3 regions of the Agarivorans sp. Z349TD_8 genome follow, and region 3 is predicted to be linked to each of the others. Evidence: predicted binding sites of a transcription regulator. Region 3 holds the regulator's gene; each other region holds the start of a gene.
What was found. Region 3 encodes LexA, which represses DNA repair genes until DNA is damaged. Its sites were predicted from a motif close to TACTGTATNNNNATACAGTA; they were not measured.
Positions count from the first base shown of each region.

Region 1: a site for LexA is predicted at 2,102-2,121, ahead of recA (recombinase RecA). Genes of this name have one in related genera too.
Region 2: a site for LexA is predicted at 1,384-1,403, ahead of ACRRS1_RS11455 (YebG family protein). Genes of this name have one in related genera too.

Region 1 is NZ_CP194037.2:3,210,199-3,213,484, reverse strand. Features, by position in the region: gene mutS (DNA mismatch repair protein MutS) at 1-2,002, opposite strand, end outside; gene recA (recombinase RecA) at 2,167-3,210, shown strand; gene ACRRS1_RS14415 (regulatory protein RecX) at 3,247-3,286, shown strand, end outside.
Region 2 is NZ_CP194037.2:2,521,606-2,524,891, forward strand. Features, by position in the region: gene proQ (RNA chaperone ProQ) at 1-542, opposite strand, end outside; gene ACRRS1_RS11450 (GAF domain-containing protein) at 624-1,103, opposite strand; gene ACRRS1_RS11455 (YebG family protein) at 1,107-1,370, opposite strand; gene ACRRS1_RS11460 (paraquat-inducible protein A) at 1,574-2,107, shown strand; gene ACRRS1_RS11465 (paraquat-inducible protein A) at 2,091-2,693, shown strand; gene ACRRS1_RS11470 (MlaD family protein) at 2,686-3,286, shown strand, end outside.
Region 3 is NZ_CP194037.2:4,432,927-4,436,212, reverse strand. Features, by position in the region: one part of gene ACRRS1_RS20050 (IS3 family transposase) at 248-497, shown strand; one part of gene ACRRS1_RS20050 (IS3 family transposase) at 497-1,332, shown strand; gene lexA (transcriptional repressor LexA) at 1,479-2,120, shown strand; gene coxB (cytochrome c oxidase subunit II) at 2,470-3,286, shown strand, end outside.

The sequences.
Region 1 (3,286 bases), 1.2 Mb from region 3:
CACTCGCTAAGTCATCAGATGCGCCAATTCGAGTGAAAATTCGGTCTATAGGGCCGATTTCGACACTATCCGCGGGTACATAGCTACCAATATAGGCCATTAAACTAATCAGTGCGGTTTGTCGCATATAGGTTGATTTCCCGCCCATGTTAGGGCCAGTCACAATCAATAATTTACGTTGCGGATTAAGTTGGACGGGATTAGCAATAAATGGCGTTTCGTTAACTTGTTCAACGACTGGATGGCGCCCACCTTGAATGTTGATACAAGCTTGTTGGACAAAACTAGGGCGAACGTAGTTTAAATACTCGGCGCGTTCAGCGAGGCAGCTAAGAACATCCAACTGTGCCAAAGCTTGGGCACTACGCTGTAATTCACTGATTTTTGGTAGCAGTAGATCTAATAATTGGTCATATAATTGTTTTTCAAGAGCAAGTGCTTTGCCTTGGCTGGAGAGTACTTTTTCTTCATGCTCTTTGAGTTCGGCAATAATGTAACGCTCCATATTCTTCAAAGTTTGACGACGAATATAGTGCTCCGGTACTTGGTCTGCATATAGGCGACTGACTTCAATATAGAAGCCGTGTACTCGGTTATAACCGATTTTTAAGTTGGCAATCCCGGTTTGCTCTCGCTCTCGTTGTTCAATTTGACGAAGGTAGTCATTGGCGCCGTCACTTAGATCTCGCCATTCATCAAGCTCCTGATTATAGCCTGCGGCTATTACCCCACCGTCACGAATTAACACTGGCGGATTATCGATCAGCGCTCGCTGTAATAGTTCCAGTAGTTCTGGAAAATCAGCAATGTCTTTAGCCAATGGTGCTAAAGCGACAGTTTGTTGTAAGTTGCTTTGTAATTCGGGCAAGATATTAAATGCATTGCGAAGTCTGGCCAGATCTCGAGGCCTCGCTGAGCGCAGCGCCAAACGCGCTAAAATTCGCTCAATATCTCCAATTGCTTTGAGCTGAGTTTGTAGTTGTCCGTATAAATCTGCTTGGATTAATTCGGCGATGCAATCTTGACGCACACGGACTTGAGCCTGATCTCTTAAGGGCTGATGCAGCCAACGATTTAGCAGCCGACTCCCCATTGCGGTTGCGCTGCGGTCTAATACTGCGCTGAGGGTGTGCTCTTGCCCGCCAGACAAATTACGGGTGAGTTCAAGGTTCTTACGACTAGCAGCATCGAGTTGAATAAATTGATTTTGCTTTTCGATGATGATCGTATTGATATGCGGTAAGGCGGTGCGTTGTGTATCTTGAACATATTGCATTAAGCAACCTGCGGCAGCTATCGCTAATGGGTATTCACTAACGCCAAAACCATCTAGGTGACGGGTACCAAATTGTAGGTTTAATATTTTTTGTGCGCTGGCAAGATCGTACTCCCACTCTCCGCGCCGACGTAGGCCTTTATTCGCTTGTAAGATCTCTACAAACTCAAAGTTATCGGGGTATAGTAGCTCAGAGGGCTTAAGTCTTTGCAACTCAGCTTGAAGCTGTTGTTCACCGCTGAATTGATTAATCACAAACCGGCCGCTGGCAATATCTAAATAGGCGAGTCCAATCTGCAGCTGTTGATTTACAACGCTTACCAATAGGTTTTCTTGCTTTTCTTCTAATAAAGCCTCATCGCTGACTGTGCCTGGTGTGATGATGCGAACCACTTTACGTTCTACTGGACCTTTACTGGTTGCCGGGTCGCCGATCTGTTCGCATATCGCGACCGATTCACCGAGTTGCACCAGACGGGATAAGTACGTTTCTACGGCATGATAGGGGATCCCGGCCATTGGTATTGGGTTGCCCGCAGATTGTCCTCGTTTGGTTAAGGAAATATCCATCAATTCAGAAGCACGCTTGGCATCTTCATAGAACAATTCATAGAAGTCACCCATCCGATAAAATAGTAAAATTTCGGGGTGCTGTGCCTTTAAGCTAAGGTATTGGCGCATCATCGGTGTATGTTTTTCTAGATTGATATCGGTCATTTCGGTCATCGAACTGCATAGTGAACTGGCTAAATGAAGCTGCAAGGATAAAAGTTGTGGCTGGATTAGGCAAAACTCTTTTACTAATTTATAGTGGAATAAACTTGATGCTGTATGAATAAACAGTATACTACTGGACAATAAGATTGTTTAAAGCACCTGATGAGGGCGATATGGATCAAAATAAACAAAAGGCACTGGCTGCGGCCTTAGGTCAAATTGAAAAACAATTTGGCAAAGGTTCAATTATGAAACTTGGCGATAACCGTACTATGGATATTGAAACGGTTTCTACCGGTTCGTTATCTTTGGATATCGCTTTAGGCGCTGGTGGCTTACCTATGGGCCGGGTGATTGAGATCTATGGCCCTGAAAGTTCTGGTAAAACAACCTTAACACTAGAAGCCATTGCGCAGGCGCAAAAAGCCGGTAAGGTTTGTGCTTTTGTCGATGCTGAGCATGCTCTGGATCCTATCTATGCTAAAAAGTTAGGCGTCGATGTTGATGAGCTACTTATCTCTCAACCTGATACGGGTGAGCAAGCCTTAGAAATCACTGATATGTTGGCCCGTTCTGGCGCGGTTGATATGATAGTGATTGACTCAGTGGCCGCACTGACACCAAAAGCCGAAATTGAAGGCGATATGGGTGATAGCCACGTTGGCTTGCAAGCACGCTTAATGTCTCAAGCTTTACGTAAGTTAACGGGTACTTTGAAACAAACCAACTGTATGTGTATCTTTATCAACCAAATCCGGATGAAGATTGGCGTGATGTTTGGTAACCCTGAAACCACTTCGGGTGGTAATGCCTTGAAGTTTTATGCTTCGGTTCGTTTAGATATTCGTCGTATCGGTGCAGTGAAAAGCGGTGATGAAATTGTTGGTAACGAAACGCGCGTTAAAGTTGTTAAAAATAAAATAGCGGCTCCGTTCAAGCAGGCCGAGTTTCAGATTTTGTATGGTGAAGGTTTTAATCGCTACGGTGAATTAATTGACCTTGGAGTGGCTGAAAAACTAGTTGATAAAGCTGGTGCTTGGTTCTCTTATAAAGGTAAAAAAATTGGTCAAGGTAAGGCGAATGCCTCAAATTACTTAAAAGAGCATCCAGAAATCGCTCAAGAAATTGAATTGACCATTCGTAATAACCTTCTTAATCCCGTGGTTGCGGAAGAGCCGGTAAACGTTGAAGACTTGCCAGTCGATAGCGAAGCGTAAGCCAATCTAGAGGAGCCGTAAGGCTCCTTTTTATTAATGATGAACCAGCGTAGCGCTTTAAACTCAGCCATCAATT
Region 2 (3,286 bases), 1.9 Mb from region 3:
TGCCCAGGCATAGGAGTCTGACCAACTAATACCCTCACTTCTTTGCCTGCAACCAAATCTTTACTATCAATTTTCTCGATTGGTTTTTTCTCTACCGCAGGTTTACTAACACTGGCTTTGGGTTTCTCGTTGCGTTTTACATCAGCTTTTGCCTTACGCTCAGCCAATTTAGCTTTGTTAGCTTTTTCTGCTTGCGCCTTTTTGTGAGCAAAGGCTTTATCTTTACTCTCTTTTAAGGTTTTTTGTGCATGTTCAACATGCTCTTGCTCAATCTCTGCACCTTCAACGCCGTCTAGGTCAACTCGTTTGGAGCCCACCTTCACGCCATGTAAGTAACGCCAACTTGAAGTGTATTGACGTAAAGCTGAGCGCAATACGGTATTACTGATCTTTTCATCTTCTTTAAGACGTTCAGCTAAATCCTGAAAAATACCAATTTTAAGTGGCTTAGCTTCACCTTCCGTCGAAAAACAAAGCGGAAATTGAGTCGCTAAATATTGAATAACTTCTTTACTATTTTTCAGTTTATTAGTTTGTTCCATGATGACCTTTCTTATACATCTTTACTGGTACAGCGATAGGGCTGATTTCGGCTATTATAGTGAGGGTATATTGAAAAGCCATTAAAAATGCACTTCTGATAAGTTATTTTCTAGCTCTTTAACTAAATACTCGATACCAATTTGATCAGAATCGTCGAATCGTGAAAGCTGTGGGCTATCGATATCAATCACTCCTATCAGTCGACCATTTAGATGAAACGGGACCACGATTTCCGACGCGCTTGCGCCATCACAAGCAATATGGCCGGGAAACTGGTGGACGTCGGGAACACAGATAGAGCTTTGTTTGGCGAAGGCTTCTCCGCAGACACCTTTGCCCACAACAATGGAGCTACAAGCTGGTTTTCCTTGAAAAGGACCTAACAACAATGTGTCGTTGCTTTGATTAATGAGATAGCAGCCGACCCAATTAATATGCTCTAACTCCATCCATAACAAGGCCGAAAAATTAGCCAAATTAGAAATATAGGGTAAATCTCTATCAAGCAAGGCTGAAATTTGCTTGGCGAGGGTTAGATACCTGCTAGAAACTTGCTGCAAGCGCTATTCCTCTTCTGCTTCAATCATTGATTCCGAAAACTCTTGGCCTTTTAATAACTGTTGCACCGCATTACGTTGCAAAGACAAGAAGTAACCTAGGTTTTCAGCTTGCGCCTCACTCATTTTAGGATCGGCATGTTTCACTAATAAAGTAAGCTGATCGGCGACATCTAACATCTTGTCGTAACTGTCGGCTTGTTTTTTTGAGCTAAAAGTCATTTTTTCTACACCGTTACGTTCGACGACATATTTAATAATTACAGCCACGGCTGCCTCCATCTACTGTTTTTATGTACAGGTTATTATGCATCATCAATCACAAAACTACTAGAGAGAAAAATTATGCAGTATTCTGTAGCTTAGTTGAGCTAATATACATAACTATGAATTCTTTAGAAATATCAAAGCTGTCCATTTGCCCTAGCTGTGACTTGTTGCTCGAAAAGCAGCAACAATGTAAGGCTGGCCAAGTGACCACTTGTCCCCGCTGTGACCAGGTGTTATTTCGTGGTTCTTCGCTTCGTTTTTCAAGTCAACTAGCGCTTTCTTTAGCCTGTTTAGTCATGGTTATTCTCGCCAATACCTACCCGCTACTCAGCTTCACAGTATTAGGGATCCCTAACTCAGCAAACATACTGCGTGGCACGGTATTATTGCTGGAGCATGGGCATTATTTAGTCGGCTTTTGTGTTTTTCTTGCCAGTTTTATTGCGCCAATCTTACTTTTTAGTTTAATTTCTTACACGTCTTTTAGCCTCGCAATCGCTTGGAAATCGCCCGGTTTGGCTACCGCGCTGCACTTTCAAGACGACTTAATTGATTGGAGCATGATCGAAGTGTATATCGTCAGCTTTTTAGTGGCCTTAGTTAAACTGGTTGATTTTGCAGATATCCACCTAGGTTACGGGCTATGGTGTATTTGTACCACCTTGTTTTTGTCCACTTATTTGGTTCAACGCTATCGAGCGGCTGATTATTGGGATCGTTATGTTCACATCAGCTAAACAACTCGGTTTAAAGTTATGCAGGCATTGCGAATTAACGATGCCAGTTGAACAGGCGACTTGTCCACGTTGTCATATGCCAGTGCATAGTCGATTACCGAATAGTTTACAGCGCTGTTGGGCTTTCGTTATCACCGCTACCATCGGTCTATTCCCTGCGAATTTATTACCGATTACGGTGCTGACTACTCGGGGGGCTCCGCAATACGAAACCATTATGTCGGGAGTCGCTTCATTGATTAAAGATGACATGGTCGGAATTGCCATTGTGGTTTTTGTCGCCAGTATTGTTGTTCCGGTCATGAAACTCATCGGCTTAGCGGTCATATTATTAAGCTTACATTTCCGTTTTAACTTAACTAACAAGCAACGTATTGTTATTTATCGGATCATCGACATTATAGGTAAGTGGTCAATGTTAGATTTATTTGTATTGTCGATTATGATCGCGGTATTTGAGCGTAATAATTTGGTTGGCGTGGAAGCGGGTGCAGGGGCAACTGCCTTTGGTGCAGTGGTGCTATTGACCTTATTTGCTGCGAAGTCTTTCGATACCAGACTCATTTGGGATAAAGAAATTGAATAAAATTAGTACCGCAGAGTATAAAAAAGAGCGAATTATTTCTCCCATTTGGCTGCTACCCATTTTGGCTGTATTACTCGGCGGATGGTTACTATTTAAGGCCTGGTCAGAAGCGGGGATAAAAATTGATATTGTTTTCGAAAGCGCCCAAGGCATCACAACAGGTCAAACCCAAGTATTTTACCAAGGGCTCGATATCGGTGTGGTTAAGTCAGTCAAACTGGGTCCTAAACTTCAGGGCGTGGTGGTAAAAGTTGAAATCAAACGCGAAGCAGAAAGTCTTCTTACTAGCGATGCCCAGTTCTGGTTAGTTCGTCCAAAAGCATCAATCACCGAAATTAGCGGTTTAGATGCCTTAGTATCCGGAAACTACATCGAACTAAATCCAGGAACTGGAGAACTTGCCGATCAGTTTGTCGCGCTAAATGAGCCTCCCAATATAGTGCGTGGGGAAGGTTTAAACTTAAAACTAAGTGCCGCTGATTTAGGTTCTTTAAATATCGGCTCCGGTATCTACTATAAAAAGATCAAGGTTGGGGATGTACAGCGATTTCAGCTTAAAAATGACCTACAAGTTGAATTTGACATCTTGATTA
Region 3 (3,286 bases):
TCAATGGCAACTAAATTAGCAAAGCCACTGAAAAGCTTCTGTCCAAAAATGAGTTGGCTAGACTTTTCGTATCCTTCTTTATCCCAACCTCTGCTTATTTGTGATGGCGTCACAAAATATCGGGTGTAGTTTCAAAGTAGCGGGTGTAGTTTCAAAGTAGCGGTAAGAGTTCCAATGGTAATCCCCCCGAAAATTAATCCCATGCAAAAGTAGAATTTTCTCGTATAGTAAATACAGGAGATTCAACATGAAAAAGTCACGTTACACGGACAGTCAGATCTTATCTATTCTCAAGCAGGCTGAGGCTGGTACACCTGTTCCTGAGCTCTGTCGTGAGCATGGAATGAGCAACGCAACCTTTTACAAGTGGCGTTCGAAATACGGTGGTATGGACGCATCCCTTATGGCGCGGATGAAAGAACTCGAAGATGAAAATCGACGGCTTAAAAAGATGTATGCGGAAGAACGCCTTAAAGCAGAGGTGATCTCAGAGGCGATGGCAAAAAAGTGGTGAAGCCCTGTGAGCGTCGATTGATGGCTCAGCGTTCGGTGGCGAACTATCACATCAGCATTAAAAGTGCATGCTATTGGTTTGGGATCAGCGAGACCTGCTATCGCTATAAATCGAAGCTTCAACCTGAGAATGAGTTGATAGCTCAAGAGTTAGTAACGCTGTGCAACAGTGAAGACTGCTCTGACTGGGGCTTTGGCCTGTGTTTTCACCATTTGCGGAACGTTAAAGGGTATACATGGAACCATAAGCGGGTTTATCGGATCTACTGCGAATTGGCTCTAAACTTACGTATTAGGCCAAAACGACGCCTGAATCGCCATACGCCAGAGCCTCTTAAAGAGCCGATTAAAACAAACCAAGTTTGGTCCGTGGACTTTATGCATGATCAGCTATCTGATGGCCGGAAGTACCGTTTATTCAATGTGATAGATGATTACAAACGTGAAGGTCTGGCGTCAGAACCTGATTTTTCAATGCCCACAGTACGAGTCACTCGGATCTTAGAGCAGCTCATCGAACAACGAACCAAACCTGTTGCGATCCGCTGCGACAATGGTCCTGAGTTCATTAGCCATGCGTTTATTAAATGGGCCAACAACCACGACATTCGAATCGATTATATTCAGCCAGGGAACCCACAACAAAACGCGTATATAGAAAGGTTCAACCGTACTATGAGGTTTGGCTTAGTGAGTAAGTATTTGTTTGACACACTTGAAGAGGTTCAAGATCGGGCGACCCAATGGTTATGGTTCTACAATCATCAACGACCACACCTTGCAAATGGAGGGTTCCCACCACTAAAAACGGCAGCATGAATTCTACGAATAAATGCGGTTAATAATGGGAGGATTACCCAATGAAACTGAAACCTACACTTAAGCTGTTGATTCGAGATAAAACCTTGCTTCATTAATCATGCTGTATATACTAACAGTGTGCTGTATAAACTTACAGGTAGATTATGAAACCCTTAACGCCCCGTCAAACCGAAGTGTTTGAATTGATCCGTCGTAACATTCAAGACACAGGCATGCCGCCAACTCGCGCTGAAATCGCCAAAGAGCTGGGCTTTCGCTCGGCCAATGCTGCCGAAGAACATTTACGCGCCTTAGCTAAAAAAGGGGTGATTGAGATGATCCCCGGCGCTTCGCGCGGGATCCGTATTAGCGAAGACCATTTACCTGCTAATGCCGCGAATGACGAGCCAGAAGAAATCGGCTTGCCGCTGATTGGACAAGTGGCCGCAGGTGCCCCTATTTTGGCACAACAACATGTTGAGTCGCACTATGCGGTCGATGCTAATTTGTTTCATCCGCATGCCGATTATCTGTTGCGGGTGCAGGGCATGAGCATGAAAGACATCGGAATTATGGATGGCGATTTATTAGCAGTGCATAAAACCAACGATGTGCATAATGGTCAGGTGGTGGTGGCGCGCTTAGACGATGAAGTCACTGTGAAGCGCTTTCAACGTGACGGAAAAATGGTCTACCTGCATCCCGAGAACGAAGCGCTTTCAACTATCGAAGTTGATTTAGAGTATCAAAGTGTTGATATTGAAGGTTTAGCGGTGGGGATCATCCGTACCGCAGACTGGATGTAGTTACTCCCTAAAACTAAGTTCCCTTCTTTTTAAAGCCCAAATTATAGCAATTTGGGCTTTTGTCGTTTACTTCACAGCTTTTATTTTAAATGTCTATATTTATAACATTATCTTTACAATTATTTAACTAAGCGTCTATTTTATAAGCAGTAAGGTATTTTAATTGCGAAGCCTTGCTGCTTTGGGAAGGGAGTTTTCCCTTATTTTGCGGCCACTTTATTATTGTAAGCAGCGATGTTTGCAATGAAGTGACCGGCCTTGGCTACGAGCAAAGGAGAGCGCTGTGGGCCGATGGATACCGCTAGTATTGCTGGCATGTTGGGTGAATCAAGCATGGGCACAACAAACGATGTCGTTCAATTTACGCCCTGGTGTCACCGCCATTAGTGAGCAGGTTTACGGCTTGCACATGACTATTTTTTATATATGTTGTGTCATTGGGCTGGTGGTGTTTGGGGTGATGTTCTGGGCGATTTTTCATCATCGAAAGTCCAAGGGAGCCGTTGCCGCACAATTTCATGAGAGCACCAAAGTTGAAATTGTCTGGACGATAATTCCCTTCATCATTTTGATCGGCATGGCGATTCCTGCCACAAAAACCTTATTAGCGATGGAAGATCCTTCCGATGCCGATCTCACTATTCAAGTCACTGGTTCGCAGTGGAAGTGGCACTACCGCTATTTTGATCATGAGCTGGAATACTACAGCGTTTTGGCCTCGGATATGAAGCAAGTACAGGGCAAGCTTGCTAAGCGCGATAACTACTTATTGGAAGTAGATCATCCACTGGTGCTGCCAGTCGGCAAGAAGGTTCGTTTTTTAATGACTTCGGAGGATGTGATCCACTCTTGGTGGGTACCCGACTTTGCGGTCAAAAAAGATGCTAATCCGGGTTTTATTAACGAGGCCTGGACCAAAATTGACCAGCCGGGGATTTACCGCGGCCAATGTGCCGAACTTTGCGGTAAAGACCACGGCTTTATGCCGATTGTGGTGATTGCCAAACCTCAGGAGGAGTACCTTGCTTGGTTGGCTCAGGCCGAAGCCGCTTACGTAGAGAAGCAGCAACAAGAGTTGGCCATGGTGGCGTTGACCATGGATAACGAGGAGCTGATGTCCTTAGGCAAAAGCGTTTATGAGAAGACTTGCGCCGCCTGCCACCAAG